Regions from separate parts of the Streptomyces sp. NPDC047981 genome, predicted to be linked through region 2. Evidence: predicted binding sites of a transcription regulator. Region 2 holds the regulator's gene; each other region holds the start of a gene.
What was found. Region 2 encodes HrcA, which represses chaperone genes, less so after heat shock. Its sites were predicted from a motif close to TTNGCACTCNGNNNNNCNGAGTGCNAA; they were not measured.
Positions count from the first base shown of each region.

Region 1: the regulator HrcA is predicted to act here: its motif matches at 4,334-4,360, upstream of groES (co-chaperone GroES).
Region 3: the regulator HrcA is predicted to act here: its motif matches at 2,361-2,387, upstream of groL (chaperonin GroEL).

Region 1 is NZ_JBEZNQ010000067.1:26,298-33,302, reverse strand. It holds gene AB0E14_RS30265 (RNA polymerase sigma factor) at 1-172, shown strand, start outside; gene AB0E14_RS30260 (PQQ-binding-like beta-propeller repeat protein) at 166-1,629, opposite strand; gene AB0E14_RS30255 (class I SAM-dependent methyltransferase) at 1,622-2,815, opposite strand; gene AB0E14_RS30250 (polysaccharide deacetylase family protein) at 2,898-3,851, shown strand; gene AB0E14_RS30245 (hypothetical protein) at 3,848-4,135, shown strand; gene groES (co-chaperone GroES) at 4,507-4,815, shown strand; gene groL (chaperonin GroEL) at 4,928-6,556, shown strand; gene AB0E14_RS30230 (ester cyclase) at 6,718-7,005, opposite strand, start outside.
Region 2 is NZ_JBEZNQ010000003.1:56,086-63,090, forward strand. It holds gene AB0E14_RS03070 (nitronate monooxygenase) at 1-550, opposite strand, end outside; gene dnaJ (molecular chaperone DnaJ) at 670-1,809, opposite strand; gene hrcA (heat-inducible transcriptional repressor HrcA) at 1,810-2,829, opposite strand; gene AB0E14_RS03085 (MBL fold metallo-hydrolase) at 2,989-3,711, shown strand; gene AB0E14_RS03090 (DUF3097 domain-containing protein) at 3,722-4,522, shown strand; gene hemW (radical SAM family heme chaperone HemW) at 4,786-6,018, opposite strand; gene AB0E14_RS03100 (long-chain fatty acid--CoA ligase) at 6,131-7,005, opposite strand, start outside.
Region 3 is NZ_JBEZNQ010000035.1:44,843-51,847, reverse strand. It holds gene thrC (threonine synthase) at 1-1,192, shown strand, start outside; gene AB0E14_RS21730 (MoaD/ThiS family protein) at 1,227-1,505, shown strand; gene AB0E14_RS21725 (cold-shock protein) at 1,927-2,130, shown strand; gene groL (chaperonin GroEL) at 2,516-4,144, shown strand; gene AB0E14_RS21715 (SRPBCC family protein) at 4,289-4,756, shown strand; gene AB0E14_RS21710 (GNAT family N-acetyltransferase) at 4,753-5,301, shown strand; gene AB0E14_RS21705 (hypothetical protein) at 5,423-6,355, shown strand; gene AB0E14_RS21700 (AraC family transcriptional regulator) at 6,322-7,005, opposite strand, start outside.

The sequences.
Region 1 (7,005 bases), on a different contig from region 2:
ACCCGCCCTGTCCGGCTACCACTTGCTGCCGAGCGTCCGGGGCGACCTGCTGGCGCGGCTGGGACGGGAGGCGGAGGCCCGCGAGGAGTTCGAGCGGGCGGCCGCCCTGACCCGCAACGAACGGGAACGTGAACTCCTGCTCGGGCGGGCCCGGGACCTGGGCGGTCAGTAGCGCAGGATCCGGCCCGCCGAGGTGCCGATGAGGACCGTGCCGTCGGGGGCCGCGTGCAGGGACAGGAGGCCGTACGGGGGCAGGGGGCGGTGGGCGAGGACGGTTCCGTCGGTGGTGGCGACCGAGACGAGGGTGTCGTCGGCGCACAGGGCGTGCAGGATGCCGTCGTGCGCGTCGAGGGCGACGACCTCCGACTCCAAGGGCCGGGTCCAGGCGATCTCCCCCGTGGGGTGGGCGCGGCGGACCAGTTCCTTCCGGCCGTGCAGCAGCGCGGGGCCTTCCGCGTCGACGGTGTGGACCGCGGGGCCGAGCGGCGCGTCGACGGAGTGGAGCGTCGTCTCGGCGGTGGTACGGGGGTCGAGCGCGACCACGTCCCTGCCGCGCCGCCCGTAGAGCAGCTCGGGGCAGCGGCGGACGTCGAGCGGGACGAGGTCGTAGCGGTTCGGCTCCTGGACCCCGCCCAGCGGGGTGCCGTCGGGGGCGAAGAAGCGCGTGTTGGGCGGGGTGGGGGGCTCGACCTCGATGGAGCGGTTGTAGGTGTCCCGGATCGCCCAGACCCCGTCCGTACGTGCCTGCAGCGCGGCCGAGAACGGGACCGAGGGGCGGTCGAGGACCGTGCCGTCGGCCGTGGAGACGAGCGGGAAGTCGGTCCGGGCCCGGGCGTCGGGGCCCGGGACGGTGATCCTGGCCGTCCGCTCGTCCGCGGCGACCTCGATGCGCGTGCCGTGGGCCCTCGGCTCCGCGGGAACCCGCCAGAGCAGGGTGCCGTCGGGCGCCCAGCACTCCACGGCCGTGTCGCGGCGGGTGGCGAGCACCCGGCCGTCGCTCAGCCCGGCCACGGCCCGGACGCCGCCGAGGCCGTCGTAGGTCCGCCCCGCCCGTTCGGCGATCTCCGCGAGGAGCGGTCCCGCGGGCGAGCCGGGCTGGTCGGGGTAGGTGTCCGTGGCTTCGGGATCGAGCGGCTCCCGCTCCAGGGCGGTCAGGTCGAGGGCGTCGGGGGCGAGGCCGAGCCAGTCGTCCCGTACGAGGGTGCCCCGGGACGCGTAGCGGACGTACTCGTCGTGCTCGTCCACGCGGAAGAAGGTGAGTTCGAGGGTGCGGGCGTCCAGCCAGCGCACCGGGTCGACGCCCCACCGGGGGTCGGCGAAGTCCACGCGCCGGCCGTTGTCGGGCTCGAAGAGCGTGAGTCCGCCCGCGCGGTCGTACTCGTCGTAGTTGTCGAGGCCGACGGCGAGCAGCGGGAGCGTGGGGTGGAAGGCGATCGACTCCGCGTCCATCGCGAACATGAGCAGGTGCGCGCAGGAGAGGTCGTCGGCGCGGTGGACGGCGACCCGGCTCTGCTGGTGCAGGACCGAACTGACCGCGATCCACCGGCCGTCGGCGCTGACGGTCACCTGGGAGGCATGGCCGCGCAGCTCGGGGAACGGTTCCTCGTGGAGCGGGGGCAGCTCACCCACGGTCTGCCACCGCCGGTCCGCCGATCAGCATCGTCGGGGCGCCCGCGACCCGGGTCAGGAAGACCGTGGCCGCGTTCGGGCCCTTCGGCTTGACCCGGCGGCGGATCTCCTCCGGCTCGACCGCCGAACCGCGCTTCTTCACCGTCAGCGTGCCGACCTCCCGCTCGCGCAGCAGGGCCTTCAACTTCTTCAGGTTGAAGGGGAGTTCGTCGGTGATCTCGTACGCCGTGGCGAACGGCGTCGGGGTGAGGGCGTCCGCCGTGACGTACGCGATGGTCTCGTCGATCAGGCCGCCGGGCAGCTCCTCGGCGACCTCGGCGACCAGGTGCGCGCGGATGACCGCGCCGTCAGGCTCGTAGAGGTACCGCCCGAGCGGGCGGACCGCCGGGTCGGGCAGGCCGCGCCCGGTCAGGCTCGCGCCGGACGGCAGGAGGGTCGCGCGGCGCGCGCCGGGGGAGGTGCCGAACCAGAGCACGGCCTCCTTCACGTCCCCGCCGTCCGAGATCCACTCGGCCTCGGCCTCCTCGGGCACCGCCTCGTGCGGGATGCCGGGGGCGATCTTCAGCGCCGCGTGCGGGGCCTTGCGGGCGGCCTCGACGGCCCAGGAGAGCGGCGGGGAGTACGCCTCCGGGTCGAAGATCCTGCCCCGGCCGCCGCGCCGCGCCGGGTCCACGAAGACGGCGTCGTACGGGCTCGTGTCGATCTCGGTCACGTCCGCGCACCGCACCTCGATCAGCCCGGCGAGGCCGAGCGCCTCGGCGTTGGCGCGGGCGGCGGCCGCCGTCAGCGGGTCGCGGTCCACGGCGAGGACCGAGATCCCGGCCCGGGCGAACGCGAGGGCGTCGCCGCCGATCCCGCCGCACAGGTCGGCCACGGAGCGCACGCCGAGCGCGTGGAGGCGTTCCGCGCGGTAGGTCCCGACGGTGGCCCGGGTCGACTGCTCGACGCCGTGCGGGGTGAAGTACATCCGGTACGCGTCCTCGGCGCCGAACTTCGCCACCGCGCGCTGCCGCAGCCGGGCCTGCCCGAGCGCGGCCGAGACCAGTTCGGCGGGGTGCTCGCGGCGCAGCCGGGAGGCGACGGCCAGTTCCTGGGCGGGGTCGTAGTCGCGCAGGGCGGCGAGCAGCGTCTGGCCCTCGGGGGCGAGCAGGGCGGTGAAGTCGGCGAGGTCGGTCACCCGTCCCATTGTGGGCCAGCCGGGGGATGGTGGGGGCCGGGTGGAGGTGTCGACGGCTGTGCGGGGCATTCCGCTGACAGGATGCGGCGCCATGCAGCTAGTACGACAAGCAGAAGAAAAGCGCTCGAAGCGGGCGGCGGCACGCCTCCGCCGCTCGGTCGGCGCCGCCCTGGTCGTCGCCGCGCTCGGCTCCGCCTGCGCGGGCCCCTCCGGCGACGGGGGGTCCCCCGCGGAGGGCCGCAAGGGCCCCGCGCGGCCCGCCGCCGGTCAGCCACAGGCGGAGGGCGCGTCAGGGGCGCTCGCCGCTTACGTCGAGAAGGTCCGCCAGCGCCGCACCGCCCGGGCCCTGGCCGCCAAGAAGTGGGGCCTGGACCGGCCGCCGCTGGAAGCCCCCGCCCCGCCGGCCGTGAAGCCGAAGATCACCACGCGCAAGGGCTTCGAGACGGACGGCGAAGGGCTGCCGCCGGTGTTCACCACCGTGCCGACGAAGGAGAAGGTCGTCTTCCTGACGATCGACGACGGCGCGGAGAAGGACCCCGAGCTGCTGCGGATGATGAGCGACCTGCAGATCCCGTACAGCGCCTTCCTGAGCGACTACCTCGTCAAGGAGGACTACGGCTACTTCAAGAAGATGCAGGACGCCGGGGTCGCCCTGCACAACCACACCCTCAACCACCGCTACCTGCCCGGGCTCTCGTACAGCGCGCAGAAGCGCGAGATCTGCGGGATGCAGGACGTCATCGAGAAGCGGTACGGGAAGCGGCCCCCGCTCTTCCGGCCGCCGTACGGCAACTACAACGAGGACACCCTGCGCGCCGCCGCGACGTGCGGGGTGAAGGCGGTCCCGCTGTGGGCCTCGGAGGCGTTCCCGGACCGGATGGAGTGGCGCGAGTGGGACCGGGACCTGCACCCCGGCGACATCGTGCTCACGCACTTCCGGGGCAAGGAGGACTGGAAGGGCACGATGCCCGACATGATCCGCCGGGTGATGAAGACGATCACGGCCAAGGGGTACGCGGTCGCGAAGCTCGAGGACTACGTGTGAGCCGCGCGCGCCGGCCGGTCATCGGCCTCGTCCTGGCCGGCGCGCTCCTGGGGATCTCGGGGTGCGCGTCGTCCGTGGACCCGATCGAGCGCCTGGGGCGGAAGGCGGCGCAGCGGCTCGACACCGACACCGGCGCGGGGGAGCGGCCCGCGGGCGGCGCGCTCTCGGGGGCGGCGGCCCGCGTCCTGCACCGACTCTCCCGGCTGGACGACGGGATCGCCGAGGACGGGCCGCGTCGCGGGGTGCGTGGCGCGGACGAGCCGCGCCGGGCGGGCCGGCCCTGAAGGGTCGGGGCGCGAGGCCGTCATGTCCGCGCCTTCGTACGGAACCTCAGGGTCCGTCGGGCCGTTGCCCGTACCGGGACCGGATCGAACGCCACCCGCCACCGAACCGCCGGTGCATCGGACCCGCCGCCGCATCGCCTGCGCATCGCACCCGCCGGCGCATCGCACCCGCCCGCCGAGCCGCCACGCGGTGCTGAATTGGCACTCCGCTTGACCGAGTGCTAATCGCAGTCATAGTCTCGGCTCTGGCACTCCCCACTGGAGAGTGCCAACACAGCGACGGGCAGGTCCGGCACCCGCGACGACGGATCCACCTGGTCGCCACCTCAGACAGTTAACCCCGTGAGATCTCCGAAGGGGGAGGTCGGATCGTGACGACCACCAGCTCCAAGGTTGCCATCAAGCCGCTCGAGGACCGCATCGTGGTCCAGCCGCTCGACGCCGAGCAGACCACCGCCTCTGGCCTGGTCATCCCGGACACCGCGAAGGAGAAGCCCCAGGAGGGCGCCGTCCTCGCCGTGGGTCCGGGCCGCTTCGAGAACGGCGAGCGCCTTCCGCTCGACGTCCAGGTCGGCGATGTCGTGCTGTACAGCAAGTACGGCGGCACCGAGGTGAAGTACAACGGCGAGGAGTTCCTCGTCCTCTCGGCTCGCGACGTGCTCGCGATCATCGAGAAGTAATTCACCGAAGTATCTGAGACAGATGCTTTGAGCTGCGCCCCTTGACCCCGCACTGGGCGTCCGGGGGCGCAGTTCGTTTACACACGATTTCCGAGAGGGCTGAATCGCTCCCATGGCGAAGATCCTGAAGTTCGACGAGGACGCCCGTCGCGCCCTTGAGCGCGGCGTCAACAAGCTTGCCGACACGGTGAAGGTGACGATCGGCCCCAAGGGCCGCAACGTCGTCATCGACAAGAAGTTCGGCGCCCCCACCATCACCAACGACGGTGTCACGATCGCCCGCGAGGTCGAGATCGAGGACCCGTACGAGAACCTCGGTGCCCAGCTGGTGAAGGAGGTGGCGACCAAGACCAACGACATCGCGGGTGACGGCACCACCACCGCCACCGTGCTCGCCCAGGCGCTCGTCCGCGAGGGCCTGCGCAACGTCGCCGCCGGCGCCTCCCCGGCCGCCCTGAAGAAGGGCATCGACGCCGCGGTCAAGGCCGTCTCCGACGAGCTGCTCGCGACCGCCCGTCCGATCGAGGACAAGTCCGACATCGCCGCCGTGGCCGCGCTCTCCGCGCAGGACCAGCAGGTCGGCGAGCTCATCGCCGAGGCGATGGACAAGGTCGGCAAGGACGGTGTCATCACCGTCGAGGAGTCCAACACCTTCGGTCTGGAGCTCGACTTCACCGAGGGCATGGCCTTCGACAAGGGCTACCTGTCCCCGTACATGGTGACCGACCAGGAGCGTATGGAGGCCGTCCTCGACGACCCGTACATCCTGATCCACCAGGGCAAGATCTCCTCGATCCAGGACCTGCTGCCGCTGCTGGAGAAGGTCATCCAGGCCGGCGCCTCCAAGCCGCTGCTGATCATCGCCGAGGACGTCGAGGGCGAGGCCCTGTCGACCCTGGTCGTCAACAAGATCCGTGGCACCTTCAACGCCGTGGCCGTCAAGGCCCCCGGCTTCGGCGACCGCCGCAAGGCGATGCTCGGCGACATGGCCACCCTCACCGGTGCCACCGTCATCGCCGAGGAGGTCGGCCTCAAGCTCGACCAGGCCGGTCTGGACGTGCTGGGCACCGCCCGCCGCGTGACCGTGACCAAGGACGACACCACCATCGTCGACGGTGGCGGCAACTCCGAGGACGTCGCGGGCCGCGTCAACCAGATCAAGGCCGAGATCGAGTCCACCGACTCCGACTGGGACCGCGAGAAGCTCCAGGAGCGCCTCGCGAAGCTGGCCGGCGGCGTGTGCGTGATCAAGGTCGGCGCCGCCACCGAGGTGGAGCTGAAGGAGAAGAAGCACCGTCTGGAGGACGCCATCTCCGCGACCCGCGCCGCGGTCGAGGAGGGCATCGTCTCCGGTGGTGGCTCCGCTCTGGTCCACGCCGTCAAGGTCCTCGAGGGCAACCTCGACAAGACCGGCGACGAGGCCACGGGTGTCGCGGTCGTCCGCCGCGCCGCCGTCGAGCCGCTGCGCTGGATCGCCGAGAACGCCGGCCTCGAGGGCTACGTCATCACCTCGAAGGTGGCGGAGCTGGAGAAGGGCAACGGCTTCAACGCCGCCACCGGCGAGTACGGCGACCTGGTCAAGGCCGGCGTCATCGACCCGGTCAAGGTGACGCGCTCCGCGCTGGAGAACGCCGCCTCGATCGCCTCCCTCCTGCTCACCACCGAGACCCTCGTGGTGGAGAAGAAGGAAGAGGAGCCGGCGGACGCGGGCCACGGCCACGGCCACGGTCACTCGCACTGACGCACGCGCTGACGGCTGATCGCCCGTAGCCGATCGCTGAGGTCCGGTGTCCCGGGAGGGGCACCGGACCTCGGCGTTTTCCCGCGCCTCCTCGCTCCTTGACGCCTCTACGCCTCCTCGCTCCCTACGGCTCCTCGCTCCCTAGGCCTCCACGGCGCCCCTTACGCCTCCACGGCGCCGAGCTGCCCCATGAGGCCGAGCAGGTCGTACTGCCACCAGCCCTCGGTGATCTTGCCGTCCTGCCGGCACTGGTGGATGGTCGTCCCGGTCATGGAGACCTTCATGCCGGTGGGCTGGAGCCCCATGAAGTCGCCGGTGTGCGTGCCGATCCAGGTCCACCGCGTGCACACCCGGTCGCCCTCGGCGATCTGGTCGTTGATGGTGAAACCGAAGTCGAATCCGGCCCGCCACATCTCCACCTCGCGCCGGACCGCGTCCATCCCGATGAC
Region 2 (7,005 bases):
GCGTGCCCTGGTGGCCGCCGGCCTCGACGCCCTGCACGCAGACGGCGTCGGCCCCGGCCCACTGGGCGGCCTGGGCCTCTTCGGCGGAGGTGACGGTGACGACGGTGAGCGTACCGGCGCGGGCGAAGGCGTCGAAGGTGCCGCGGTCGGGGCAGCCGAAGGTGAAGGAGACGACGGGGACGGGGTCGTCGAGCAGGATCGCCAGTTTGGCGTCGTACGCGTCGTCCCGCCCGTTGTCGGGGTCGCCGAGGGCCGTCTCGTACCAGGTGGCCTCGCCGGTCAGCTGGTGCCGGTAGACGTCGACGGAGGCGGAGTCGGCGTGCTGTCCGCCGGGCGGCATGAAGAGGTTGACCCCGAAGGGCTGACCGGTCAGCCCGCGCACCTGCTTGATCTCCTGGTAGAGCCCGCCGGCGGTCTTGTACCCCCCGGCGAGGAACCCGAGCCCCCCGGCCTCGCACACCGCCCCGACGAGCTGCGGACCGGACGCGCCGCCCGCCATGGGGGCCTGCACGATCGGGTACCGGGAGAGATCGTTCAGCGCGGTGGACATGCAGGCATCGTGTCATACGGGAAGGGCGGCACCCGCTCGAAGCGGATGCCGCCCTTCCAGGCACAACGCGGGCTCAGCGCCCGTTGAACGCGTCCTCGATGTCCGAGAACAGACCAGACCTACCGCCCGTTGAACGCGTCCTTCAACCGCGAGAACAGCCCCTGCTGACCCGGCTGGAACTGACCCGTCGGCCGCTCCTCGCCGCGCAGCTTCGCGAGTTCGCGCAGCAGTCGCTCCTGCTCGGGGTCGAGCTTCGACGGGGTCGTCACCTCGACGTGGACGATCAGGTCACCGCGTCCGCCGCCCCGCAGGTGCGTGATGCCGCGCCCGTGCAGCGGGATGGACTGGCCGGACTGGGTGCCCGGCCGGATGTCGACCTCTTCGAGCCCGTCGAGGGTCTGCAGCGGCACCTTCGTGCCGAGCGCGCCCGCCGTCATCGGGATGGTCACCGTGCAGTGCAGGTCGTCGCCGCGGCGCTGGAAGACCTCGTGCGGGACCTCGTGGATCTCCACGTACAGGTCACCCGCCGGGCCGCCGCCCGGGCCGACCTCGCCCTCGCCGGCGAGCTGGATGCGGGTGCCGTTGTCGACACCGGCCGGGATCTTGACCGTGAGCGTACGGCGGGACCGGACCCGGCCGTCGCCCGCGCACTCGGGGCACGGGGTCGGGACGACGGTGCCGAAGCCCTGGCACTGGGGGCACGGGCGGGAGGTCATGACCTGGCCCAGGAAGGACCGGGTGACCTGGGAGACCTCACCGCGGCCGCGGCACATGTCACAGGTCTGCGCGGAGGTGCCGGGCGCGGCGCCCTCGCCCGAACACGTCGTACAGACGACGGCCGTGTCGACCTGGATGTCCTTCGTCGTGCCGAAGGCGGCCTCGTTGAGGTCGATCTCCAGACGGATCATCGCGTCCTGGCCGCGCCGCGTGCGCGAGCGCGGTCCGCGCTGCGACGCCGTGCCGAAGAACGCGTCCATGATGTCCGAGAAGTTCCCGAAGCCGCCCTGGCCGAAGCCACCGGCTGCACCGGCGCCGCCGGACGCGGACAGCGGGTCGCCGCCGAGGTCGTAGACCTGCTTCTTCTGCGGGTCCGACAACACCTCGTACGCGGCGTTGATCTCCTTGAAGCGCTCCTGCGTCTTCGGATCGGGATTCACATCCGGGTGCAGCTCGCGGGCGAGCCGCCGGAATGCCTTCTTGATCTCGTCCTGGGACGCGTCGCGGCGTACGCCGAGTACGGCGTAGTAGTCCGTGGCCACTTACGACTCCGCCAGGATCTGTCCGACGTAACGTGCCACTGCGCGTACCGCTCCCATCGTTCCGGGGTAGTCCATGCGGGTCGGTCCGACCACGCCGAGTTTGGCGACTGCCTCGTCGCCCGAACCGTAGCCGACCGCGACGACGGACGTGGACGTGAGGCCCTCATGGGCGTTCTCGTGCCCGATCCGTACGGTCATGCCCGAGTCCTTGGCCTCGCCGAGCAGCTTGAGGAGCACGACCTGCTCCTCGAGCGCTTCGAGCACAGGCCGGATCGTGAGGGGGAAGTCATGGCCGAAGCGGGTGAGATTGGCGGTACCGCCGATCATCAGCCGCTCCTCGTGCTCCTCCACCAGGGTTTCGAGCAGGGTCGCGAGCACGGTCGAGACCGTCCCGCGGTCCTCCATCTCCTCGAAGGACTCCGGGAGATCCTGCACCAGCTGCGGCACGTCCGCGAAACGGCGGCCGACGACCCGGCTGTTCAGCCGGGCGCGCAGATCGGCGAGCGAGGTCTCGCCGAACGGCGCGGGGCAGTCGATGACGCGCTGCTCGACGCGGCCGGTGTCCGTGATGAGGACGAGCATCAGCCGGGCGGGCGCCAGCGAGAGCAGCTCCACGTGCCGGACCGTCGAACGGGTCAGCGACGGGTACTGCACGACGGCGACCTGCCGGGTCAGCTGCGCGAGCAGCCGGACCGTGCGCCCGACGACGTCGTCGAGGTCGACGGCTCCGTCGAGGAAGTTGTGGATCGCGCGCCGCTCGGGCGTCGACAGCGGCTTGACGCCGGCGAGCCGGTCGACGAAGAGGCGGTAGCCCTTGTCGGTCGGGATGCGTCCGGCGCTGGTGTGGGGCTGGGCGATGTAGCCCTCGTCCTCCAGGACCGCCATGTCGTTGCGCACGGTGGCGGGCGAGACGCCGAGCTTGTGGCGCTCCGTGAGCGCCTTGGAGCCGACCGGCTCCTCCGTCCCGACATAGTCCTGGACGATGGCGCGCAGCACCTCGAGTCTGCGTTCGCTGAGCATCGCGCCCACCTCCAGCTGTCGTTCGGTCGTATCGGTTGCTCCACATTTGGCACTCGCCCTGTCCGAGTGCCAGGAATCCCCCGGCCAGTGTACGGCGGCGGGCATCGCTCCTGGCAAGGAGGCCGCGTCGGAGCGCGTCCTTGCGGATAGCGTCGCGGTATGGATGTCGCTTGGGAAGACTTCGGCTGGGAGCGGCTCGCGGACGGTGTCGGTCGGCGCAGACTGCCCGGCTGGGACGCCACGGTGGGCCTGGTGGTGGGCGAGAAGGCCGTCCTGCTGTACGACACGGGCTCGACGCTCCGGGAGGGAACGGCGCTGCGGACCCAGGTGGAGTCGCTGACCGGGGGCCGAAGAGTGACACACATCGCACTCAGCCACCCCCACTTCGATCATGTCCTGGGCACGGCGGCCTTCGCGGGGGCGGAGGTGTACGGGGCGGTCGGCGTGGACGCGCTGCTGCGCCGGGAGGCGAGCGAGCTGATGGCGGACGCGGTACGGCACGGGGTGGACGCGTTCGCGGCGGCGGAGGCGGTGGACGTGCTGGTGGCGCCGCAGCACGTGGTCTCCGGCGAGTGGACGCTGGACCTGGGCGGCCGGCAGGTGCTGCTCGCGAACGTGGGCCCGGGCCACACGGCGCACGACCTGGCGCTCTTCGTCCCCGGTGGCCGGGAGGTCGTCTTCTGCGGGGACCTGGTGGAGGAGTCCGGGGAACCACAGGCGGGCCCGGACGCGATCCCGTCGCGCTGGCCGGACGCCCTGGACCGGCTGCTGGCCCTGGGCGGCGCGGACGCGGTGTACGTACCGGGCCACGGGGCGGTCGTGGACGCCGCGTTCGTGCGACGCCAACGCGAGGAACTGGCACGGCGCTTCGCCGTCGCATAACGTCACGCGAATGCGCAGCTACGACCCCGACCTGACGCCCCCGTGGAAGCGATCCGCCCCGGTGCCGGAGGTGCCGGCGGAGGTGGACCTCGTGGTGGAGGAGGTCTCGACGGGCTTCTGCGGGGCGGTGATCCGCTGCGAGGCGGGCACGGTGACCCTGGAGGACCGCTTCGGCAAGCACCGGGTGTTCCCGATGGAGCCGAGGGGCTTCCTCCTGGAGGGCAGGCCGGTGACGCTGGTGCGCCCGGCGTCCGGGCCGGCGCGGCCGACCCGCACCGCCTCCGGATCGATCGCGGTCCCGGGGGCGCGGGCTCGGGTGGCACGGGCGGGCCGGATCTACGTCGAGGGCCGGCACGACGCCGAGCTGGTCGAGCGGGTCTGGGGCGACGACCTCCGGATCGAGGGCGTGGTGGTGGAGTACCTGGAGGGCATCGACGACCTCCCGGCGATCGTGGCCGACTTCGCCCCGGCGGCGGACGCACGCCTGGGCGTCCTCGTCGACCACCTGGTCCCCGGCTCGAAGGAGTCCCGCATCGCGGCGCAGATCTCGTCACCGGACGTCCTGGTCGTCGGCCACCCGTACATCGACGTCTGGGAGGCCGTGAAGCCGGCCTCGCTCTCCATCCCCGCCTGGCCGACGGTCCCGCGCGGCCAGGACTGGAAGACGGGCGTCTGCGAGGCCCTGGGCTGGCCCCCGAACACGGGCGCGGCCTGGCAGCACATCCTGTCGAAGGTCCACAGCTACAAGGACCTGGAGCCGTCCCTGCTGGGCAGGGTGGAGGAACTGATCGACTTCGTCACGGCGCCGTAGCGGGGCCTGCCCGGCCGAACAGGTCTGTCCGGCCGGTCGGGTCTGCCCGGCCGATCAGGTCTGCCTGGCCGATCAGGGCCTGCCCGGCCGGTCGAGCCGGTCGGGCCAGATCAGGGCGAGGCACGGCGCCAGTCCTGCTCGGGCCGGTCGGGCCGGATCAGGGCGAGGCACGGCGCCAGTCCTGCTCGGGCCGGTCGGGCCGGATCAGGGCGAGGCAAGGTGCCAGGGCCCGCGCGCCCGGCCTGATCCAGAAACGCGGGGCCCTAGTCCACCAGGTCCCTGACCACCGCGTCCGCAAGGAGCCGTCCCCGGAGGGTCAGGACCGCGCGCCCCTCGCCGTACGCCACCTCGTCGAGGAGGCCGTCCGCGAGGGCCTTGCGGGACGCGGCGAGCCCGTCCGGGCGCAGGAGGTCCAGCGGGCACCCCTCCCGGAGCCGCAGCTCCAGAAGCACCCGCTCGACGCGCCGGTCCTCGGCCGAGAGGATCTCGCGCCCGGCACCCGGCGACCTGCCGGCGGACAGCGCCTGCGCGTACGCCCCCGGATGCTTCACGTTCCACCACCGCACGCCGCCCACGTGCGAGTGCGCCCCCGGACCGGCTCCCCACCAGTCGGCGCCGCGCCAGTACAGCTCGTTGTGCAGGCACCGCCCGGCCTCCGAGGTGGCCCAGTTCGACACCTCGTACCAATCGAAACCGGCCTCGGCGAAGACGGAGTCGGCGATCAGATACCGGTCCGCGTGCACGTCGTCGTCCGTCATCGGCACCTCGCCGCGGCGGATCCGCCGGGCCAGCTGTGTGCCCTCCTCGACGATCAGCGCGTAGGCGCTGACGTGGTCGGGCCCCGCCCCGATCGCCGCCTCCAGGGACGCCCGCCAGTCGTCGTCGGACTCCCCAGGCGTCCCGTAGATCAGGTCCAGGTTCACGTGGTCGAAGCCCGCCGCCCGCGCCTCGGCGACGCACGCCTCGGGCCTGCCCGGCGTGTGGGTGCGGTCGAGGACCTTCAGGACGTGCTGCCGGGCGCTCTGCATCCCGAAGGACACCCGGTTGAAGCCACCGGCCCGCAGCTCCTCGAGATACGCCTGGTCCACCGACTCCGGGTTCGCCTCCGTCGTCACCTCGGCGTCGTCCGCGAGCCCGAACTCGTCCCGGATCGCCCCCAGCATCCGTACGAGGTCCCCGGCGGCGAGCAGCGTCGGCGTACCGCCGCCGACGAAGACCGTCCGCACCGGGCGCGGGTCGTCGCCGAGCACCTTGCGGGCGAGGCGTATCTCCTCGGTCACCTGTCCCGCGTAGTTGTCCCGGGAGGCGAGCACGCCACCGGCACCGCGCAGCTCGCTCGCGGTGTACGTGTTGAAGTCGCAGTAGCCGCACCGCGTGGCGCAGTACGGCACGTGCAGATAGAACCCGAGCGGCCGCTCCCCGGCCCCTTCCAGGGCGTGCGCGGGCAGCGCCCCGTCCTCGGGCATGGGCTCACCATCGGGCAGTACGGAAGGCATGAGCCCATTGTCCCGTACCGCCCGAGCAAGCAGGCCGCCCTGTGGACAACCCTTGACGGACAGCCGTCAAGGGTCGTCCGTCAAGGATCCCGTCGACCGGAGACGGCCGGGGCTACGCCTCCCGCGCCCCCGCGTACATCTCCTCGATGAGGTCCTTGTACGTCCGCTCGACCACCGGCCGCTTCATCTTCAGCGACGGCGTCAGCTCGCCGTGCTCGACGTCCAGGTCACGCGGCAGCAGCCGGAACTTCTTGATCGTCTGCCACCGCTGCAGGTCCCCGTTGAGCCGGTCGATGTACCCCTGGACCATTTCCTGGGTCTGCGGGGCGGCGACGACCTCGGCGTACGACTTGCCCGCGAGGTCGTGCTCGGCGGCCCAGCCGAGGATGGCGGGCTCGTCGAGGGCGATGAGCGCGGAGCAGTAGTTCCGGTCGGCGCCCAGGACGACGATGTTGGAGACGAACGGGCAGACCGCCTTGAACCGGCCCTCGATCTCGGTCGGGGCGATGTACTTGCCGCCCGAGGTCTTGAACAGGTCCTTCTTGCGGTCGGTGATCCGCAGGTAGCCGTCTGCGGACAGCTCGCCGATGTCGCCCGTGTGGAACCAGCCGTCCGCCTCCAGGACCTCGGCCGTCTTCTCGGGCAGGCCGTGGTAGCCCTCCATGATGCCGGGGCTGCGCAGCAGGATCTCGCCGTCGTCGGCGATCCGGACCTCGGTGCCGGGCAGCGGCTTGCCGACGGTGCCGGTGCGGTACGCCTCGCCCGGGTTGACGAAGGAGGCGGCGCTGGACTCCGTCAGGCCGTAGCCCTCCAGGATGTGGATGCCCGCGCCGGAGAAGAAGTAGCCGATCTCGGGCGCCAGCGCGACGGAGCCGGAGACGGCGGCGCGCAGCCGGCCGCCGAAGGCGTCGCGGAGCTTCTTGTAGACCAGCGCGTCGGCGACCTTGTGCTTGGCCGAGAGGCCGAAGGGCACGGAGGCGGTACCGG
Region 3 (7,005 bases), on a different contig from region 2:
CCCGATCTTCGCCTGTGAGCTGTGTTTCGGCCCCCTCGAAGTCGCGTACGACCTGCCCGTCGGTGACCCCGAGGCGCTGCGCAAGCAGATCGAGGCCGGCCCCGCCAACATCTGGCGCTACGCCCCGCTGCTGCCCGTCCCCGCCGACGTCGCCGAGAAGCCGAACCTGAACCCGGGCTGGACCAAGCTCGTCCAGGCCGACAACCTCGCCGCCGAGCTGGGCGTCGAGCCCGGCAAGCTCTTCGTCAAGGACGACTCCGGCAACCCGACGCACTCCTTCAAGGACCGCGTCGTCGCCCAGGCCCTGGAGGCCGCCCGCGCCTTCGGTTTCACCACGCTCTCCTGCTCCTCCACCGGCAACCTGGCCGGCGCCGTCGGCGCCGCCGCCGCCCGCGCCGGCTTCCGCTCCTGCGTGTTCATCCCGCACGACCTGGAGCAGGGCAAGGTCGTCATGGCCGCCGTCTACGGCGGCGAGCTGGTCGGCATCGAGGGCAACTACGACGACGTCAACCGCTTCTGCTCCGAGCTCATCGGCGACCCGCTGGGCGAGGGCTGGGGCTTCGTCAACGTCAACCTGCGTCCGTACTACGGCGAGGGCTCCAAGACGCTCGCGTACGAGATCTGCGAGCAGCTCGGCTGGGTCATCCCGGACCAGCTCGTCATCCCGATCGCCTCCGGCTCGCAGCTCACCAAGATCGACAAGGGCCTCCAGGAGCTCATCAAGCTGGGCCTGGTCGAGGACAAGCCGTACAAGATCTTCGGCGCCCAGGCCGAGGGCTGCTCGCCGGTGTCCGCCGCCTTCAAGGCCGGTCACGACGTCGTACGCCCCCAGAAGCCGAACACCATCGCCAAGTCGCTGGCCATCGGCAACCCGGCCGACGGCCCGTACGTCCTCGACATCGCCCGCCGCACCGGCGGCGCCGTGGAGGACGTGAACGACGAGCAGGTCGTCGACGCCATCAAGATCCTGGCCAGGACCGAGGGCATCTTCGCCGAGACGGCGGGCGGCGTGACGGTCGGCGTGACGAAGAAGCTGGTCGAGGCCGGCCTCATCGACCCGACCCTCACCACGGTCGTGCTCAACACGGGTGACGGCCTCAAGACCCTGGACGCGGTGGCCGACACCTCCCAGGCGACCGCCACCATCAAGCCGAGCCTGGACGCGTTCCGCGCCGCCGGCCTGGCCCACTGACCCCCACTCGTCCGTTCACGGAAGGCAGCAGCACATGAGCGTCAAGGTCCGTATCCCCACCATCCTCCGTACCTACACGGGCGGCCAGGCCGAGGTTCCGGCGGAGGGCGCGACCCTGTCCGAGGTCATCTCGGACCTGGAGAAGAACCACGCGGGCATCGCCGCGCGCGTCCTGGACGACCAGGGCAAGCTGCGCCGCTTCGTGAACGTCTACGTGAACGACGACGACGTGCGCTTCGAGCAGGGCCTGGAGACGGCGACGCCGGACGGCGCGGGCGTCTCGATCATCCCGGCGGTCGCCGGCGGCTGCTGATCGCCGACCACCGATCGCCGTGTAGTTACCCGGCGTAACCGAATTGCCCCCTCCGCGAGAGAAGCGGAGGGGGCAATTCTGCATGGTTGAGCGCGGTAGAGTTGGGGAAGTCCCCCCGGCTTCACCCCGCTGCTCCGTGCCAGGCGCATATGAGAATGCGTCCCCACGTGACAAGAAGCAGCCAAAGTGCGCGCGCGATCTGTACCTTCTGCGCACTTTGCCGGGCCCGACTTGCCCCGGAATTCAATAAATCCTCCGGAATTCTCCTTTACGGCGTGCCCAGAATTCTCGCCCGAATGACCTGTTGCAGAGGGCAGTTGGGCAGATACATTCAGCCGCGGTCGACGCGTTCCGGCGCAGGGTCTGACCCGGGTCCGTGAAGTGCGGCCCCGCGCAAGGGCCAGTAATAGGGGAGTTAGGCATGGCTCAGGGCACCGTCAAGTGGTTCAACGCGGAGAAGGGCTACGGCTTCATCGCGGTCGACGGTGGTGCGGATGTATTCGTCCACTACAGCGCGATCCAGATGGACGGTTACCGCACCCTTGAAGAGGGTCAGCGGGTCGAGTTCGAGATCTCGCAGGGCCAGAAGGGTCCGCAGGCGGACATGGTCAAGCTCGCCGTCTGAGCACGGCGCGATCGGCCACCACGTACGCACGCACGCGTCGCCACGCTTTCGCAGGCGATCTCACGCGTTCTCACGCCGAGGGGTCCGCATCCTGACCAGGATGCGGACCCCTCGTGCGTGCGCGGCCCGCGCCGCGGTGTCCCGGGGGCGTCGCCCGGTCGGTGTCAGGACCGTCGCCCGATCTATGGGAGTCGCTTGCACTCGCATGGGGCGAGTGCTAATCATTGGCGTTAGCACTCTGAAGGTGAGAGTGCTTACGAGGATCGGGCAGGCGAGGTCCGCGGCCAGGTGGGGCAAGGAACCACCGGGCACGCAGGCCGTCCGTCGCGGGCGTCGGCGCGGTCCTGGAGCGTTATCCACCCCATGTCCGGGAGGACCACTTCACATGGCCAAGATCATCGCGTTCGACGAGGAGGCACGGCGCGGTCTCGAGCGCGGGATGAACCAGCTCGCCGACGCCGTCAAGGTCACCCTTGGCCCCAAGGGCCGGAACGTCGTCCTCGAGAAGAAGTGGGGCGCCCCCACGATCACCAACGATGGTGTCTCCATCGCCAAGGAGATCGAGCTCGAGGACCCGTACGAGAAGATCGGCGCCGAGCTGGTCAAGGAAGTCGCCAAGAAGACGGACGACGTCGCCGGTGACGGTACGACCACCGCGACCGTCCTCGCCCAGGCGCTCGTCCGCGAGGGCCTGCGCAACGTGGCGGCCGGCGCCAACCCGATGGCCCTCAAGCGCGGCATCGAGAAGGCCGTCGAGGCCGTCTCCGGCGCCCTGCTCGAGCAGGCGAAGGATGTCGAGACCAAGGAGCAGATCGCTTCCACGGCCTCCATCTCCGCCGCCGACACCCAGATCGGCGAGCTCATCGCCGAGGCGATGGACAAGGTCGGCAAGGAAGGCGTCATCACCGTCGAGGAGTCCCAGACCTTCGGTCTGGAGCTGGAGCTCACCGAGGGTATGCGCTTCGACAAGGGCTACATCTCGGCGTACTTCGCCACCGACATGGAGCGTATGGAGGCGTCCCTGGACGACCCGTACCTCCTGATCGTCAACTCCAAGATCTCCTCGGTCAAGGACCTGCTCCCGCTCCTGGAGAAGGTCATGCAGTCGGGCAAGCCCCTGCTGATCATCGCCGAGGACGTCGAGGGCGAGGCCCTGTCGACCCTGGTCGTCAACAAGATCCGCGGCACCTTCAAGTCCGTCGCGGTCAAGGCCCCGGGCTTCGGCGACCGCCGCAAGGCCATGCTGAACGACATCGCCATCCTCACGGGCGGCACGGTCATCTCCGAGGAGGTCGGCCTCAAGCTCGAGAACGCGGGCCTGGACCTGCTCGGCCGCGCCCGCAAGGTCGTCATCACCAAGGACGAGACCACGATCGTCGACGGTGCCGGTGACAGCGACCAGGTCGCCGGTCGCGTCAACCAGATCCGCGCCGAGATCGAGAACTCCGACTCGGACTACGACCGCGAGAAGCTCCAGGAGCGCCTGGCGAAGCTCGCCGGTGGCGTGGCGGTCATCAAGGCCGGTGCCGCGACCGAGGTCGAGCTCAAGGAGCGCAAGCACCGCATCGAGGACGCCGTTCGCAACGCGAAGGCGGCCGTCGAGGAGGGCATCGTCGCCGGTGGCGGCGTGGCCCTGCTGCAGGCCTCCAACGTCTTCGAGAAGCTCGAGGCGGACCTGTCCGGCGACGAGGCCACCGGTGCCGCGATCGTGAAGCTGGCCCTGGAGGCCCCGCTGAAGCAGATCGCCGTCAACGCCGGCCTCGAGGGCGGCGTCGTGGCGGAGAAGGTCCGCAACCTGCCCGTCGGCCACGGCCTGAACGCCGCGACCAACGAGTACGTGGACCTCATCGCCGAGGGCATCATCGACCCGGCGAAGGTGACGCGTTCCGCGCTGCAGAACGCGGCCTCCATCGCCGCGCTGTTCCTGACCACCGAGGCCGTCATCGCCGACAAGCCGGAGAAGGCCGCTGCGGCCGCTCCGGGCGGCATGCCGGGCGGTGACATGGACTTCTGAGCCTCGGCTCGGTAGCTCCTCGCTGTACAGCTGTACGCGACCGAGGGCGGCACTCCCTGCTGGGGGTGCCGCCCTCGGGCGTTCGGGGTGATGCTGGTGGGGAGGGGTGGCACGGCCACGGGCCAGGGAAGGCGGGAGCGAGCCATGATCACGCTGCTGACGACACCGACCGACCGCGAGCTGGTCATCACCCGCACCTTCGACGCCCCGCCCGCCCGCGTCTGGGAGGCCTGGACCAGGCCCGAGCACGTCCGTCAGTGGTACGGCGTGGCCGCCATGCCCACGACCGTCTGCGAGATCGACCTCAGGCCCGGCGGCGCGTGGCGCTGGGGCCAGAAGGCGCCCGACGGGCGCGAGATCGTCTTCTCCGGCACGTACGAGGAGATCCTGCCGAACGAGCGCCTCGTCTACACCGAGGTCTTCGAGCTCATGCCGGGCCCGCCGGTCCACGTCACCCTCACCTTCGACGACACCCCCGACGGCGGCACGGCGCTCACGAGCATGTCGATCTGGCCGTCGACGGAGATCCGCGACCAGGCCCTCGCGACGGGCATGGAGGCCGGGGTCAAGGAGGAGTACGACCGGCTCGCGGTATACCTGGAGATGATGTGAGCCTCGACGTGCCGCGGCTCGCCGCGGGACCGTACGAGCTGCGGGCCTGGGAGCGGGCGGACCTGCCGCTCGTGGAGGAGGCGTCGGCCGACCCGTACATCCCGCTGACGAACACGGTCCCGCCGGTGTACTCGGAAGGCGAGGGCGAGGCGTTCGTCCGCCGCCAGTGGAGCCGCGCGGAGACGGGCGCCGGCTACTCCTTCGTGGTCGTCCGCCGCCGTGACATCCGCCCGGCGGGCATGATCGGCCTCTGGCTCCGCGACCTCCCCGAGGGCCGCGCCACCCTCGGCTACTGGATCGTCCCCGCCTGCCGGGGCGAGGGCGCGGCCACGGCCGCGCTGACGGCGGTGAGCGCCTGGGCACTCGGCGAACTGGGCATCCCCCGGCTGCAGTTGCTGGTCGAACCCTGGAACGAGGCCTCGGCGAAGACGGCCGAACGGGCCGGCTTCGTACGGGAGGGCCTGCTGCGCTCCTGGCAGGAAGTGGGCGGCGAGCGGCGGGACATGTGGATGTACGGGCGGGTGCGGGCGGGCGGGTCCGGGTAGTCCGCTCGGCGGGTGCGGGCGGGCGGGTCCGGGTGGTCGGGCCGTCCGTGTCGGTGGTGCGGGCGGGCTGCTGCGGGGTAAGGGGTAGGGGACCGGGACCCGACCCGCGGGGGTGGAGCCGATGCGTCGCTCGGAATTACCGCACCTCTCCCACTACTGGGAGCTGTCAGGCCGCCAGGGCGGCGAGGAGCAGGTCGCACGGGTCGAGGGGAAGGTCCGGGTCTTCGAGCATTTCCCCGACTACCTGCTGGCCGCGCGGTACGAGGGCCCCTTCTTCTCCGTGCGCACCCCGGGCCTCCATGACGCCACCGGGGCGCTCGTGCCGTGCACTCCGCAGGAGTGCCACCGCTGGGTGAACGCCGCGGTCGCCCACGTCCGCACCGTGGACCGGATCAGCGCCGAACTCCGCGCCGCCCACGCCCGGGCCGTGCTTCTCCCGCTGTGGAGGCACCTGGCCCTGCGGCGCGCCCTGAGGACCTGGGAGGAGACCCGCGTGCGGTACGAGCGGGCGCTCCGGGAGGCCTTCGCGGCGTACGCGCCGGTCGGCGAGGAGATCCGCGCGGCGGTCCGGGCCGAGCAGGAGAGGGCGGCGGCCGCGATCCGCGAGCAGGACCGGCTGCGGGCGCAGGAGCGCGAGCGGCGGGCGCGGCTCGCGGAACGGGCGGTGTGGGGCCGGCGCGTGCTGGGCGAGCCCGGGACGCCCGGGCGCACGGTGTACGTCTTCCGTCACGACGTCCCCGGGGAGGACGTGCCGGCGGCCCCGGCGCTGTCGGAGCGGATCCCGCGACTCGGCCTGGCGGCCCTCCGGCAGTCGCTGGTGAAACTGCACCTGCCGGACGTGGTGTGGGACCGCGCCGCGCTCCGGGAGTCGGAACGGGAGACGGGCACGGCGTTCGCCGTCTGGTGGCAGGAGCTGTTCCACGAGAACTACCGCACGCTCACGCAGCCCCCGCCCTCTTCCCCCTCGCGCGGGAGCACGGGCGGCAGCGGGACGAGCGGCTCGGGCGGCTACGGCAGCGGCTACAGCGGCTTCAGCTGCGTGGGCGGGTTCTGAGCGAAGCGCCCCGGGGTCGTGCCGACGTGGCGCTTGAAGTGGCGGGTCAGGTGCGACTGGTCGTAGAAGCCCGTCGCCGTGGCCACCTCGGCGACGGGACGGCCGGCGAGGAGGAGCCGGCGCGCCCGGGCGACGCGGCGGGACGTCACGTACTGGTGCGGGGCGATGCCGAAGGCCGCGGTGAAGGCCCGTACCAGATGGGTGGGGTGGGCGTGCAGGAGCCGCGCGGCCTCCTCCAGGGTCACGCCGTCGTCGAGCCGGGCGTCGAGCAGCTCCCGCAGGGTGTGCGCCACGCCCCGGGCCGGCGGCCGGGGCGCGTCCGGGCGGGCGAGGCGGGGCCGCAGATGGCCGCGGAGGCGCTCGGCGATCAGGGCCAGCCGGCTCTCCGCCTCCAGGGCGTCGCCCGGGTGGGCCAGCGCCGTGTGCAGCCGCCCGACCCGGGCGCGCAGCAGCGGGTCGGCGAGGTCGGGGCCGTCCACGGCCGGGCCGATGAAGCTCTCGTCCAGCTGGGTCAGGTCCAGGTAGACGACCCGCTTGTGGAAGCCGTGGTCGGTGGCGGGGGAGCCGTTGTGCGGGACCTGGGGCGGCAGCAGCGACACCGTGTCGTGCGGGGTGCCGTGCTCGCGCCGGTCGAGGTCGTAGCGGACGGC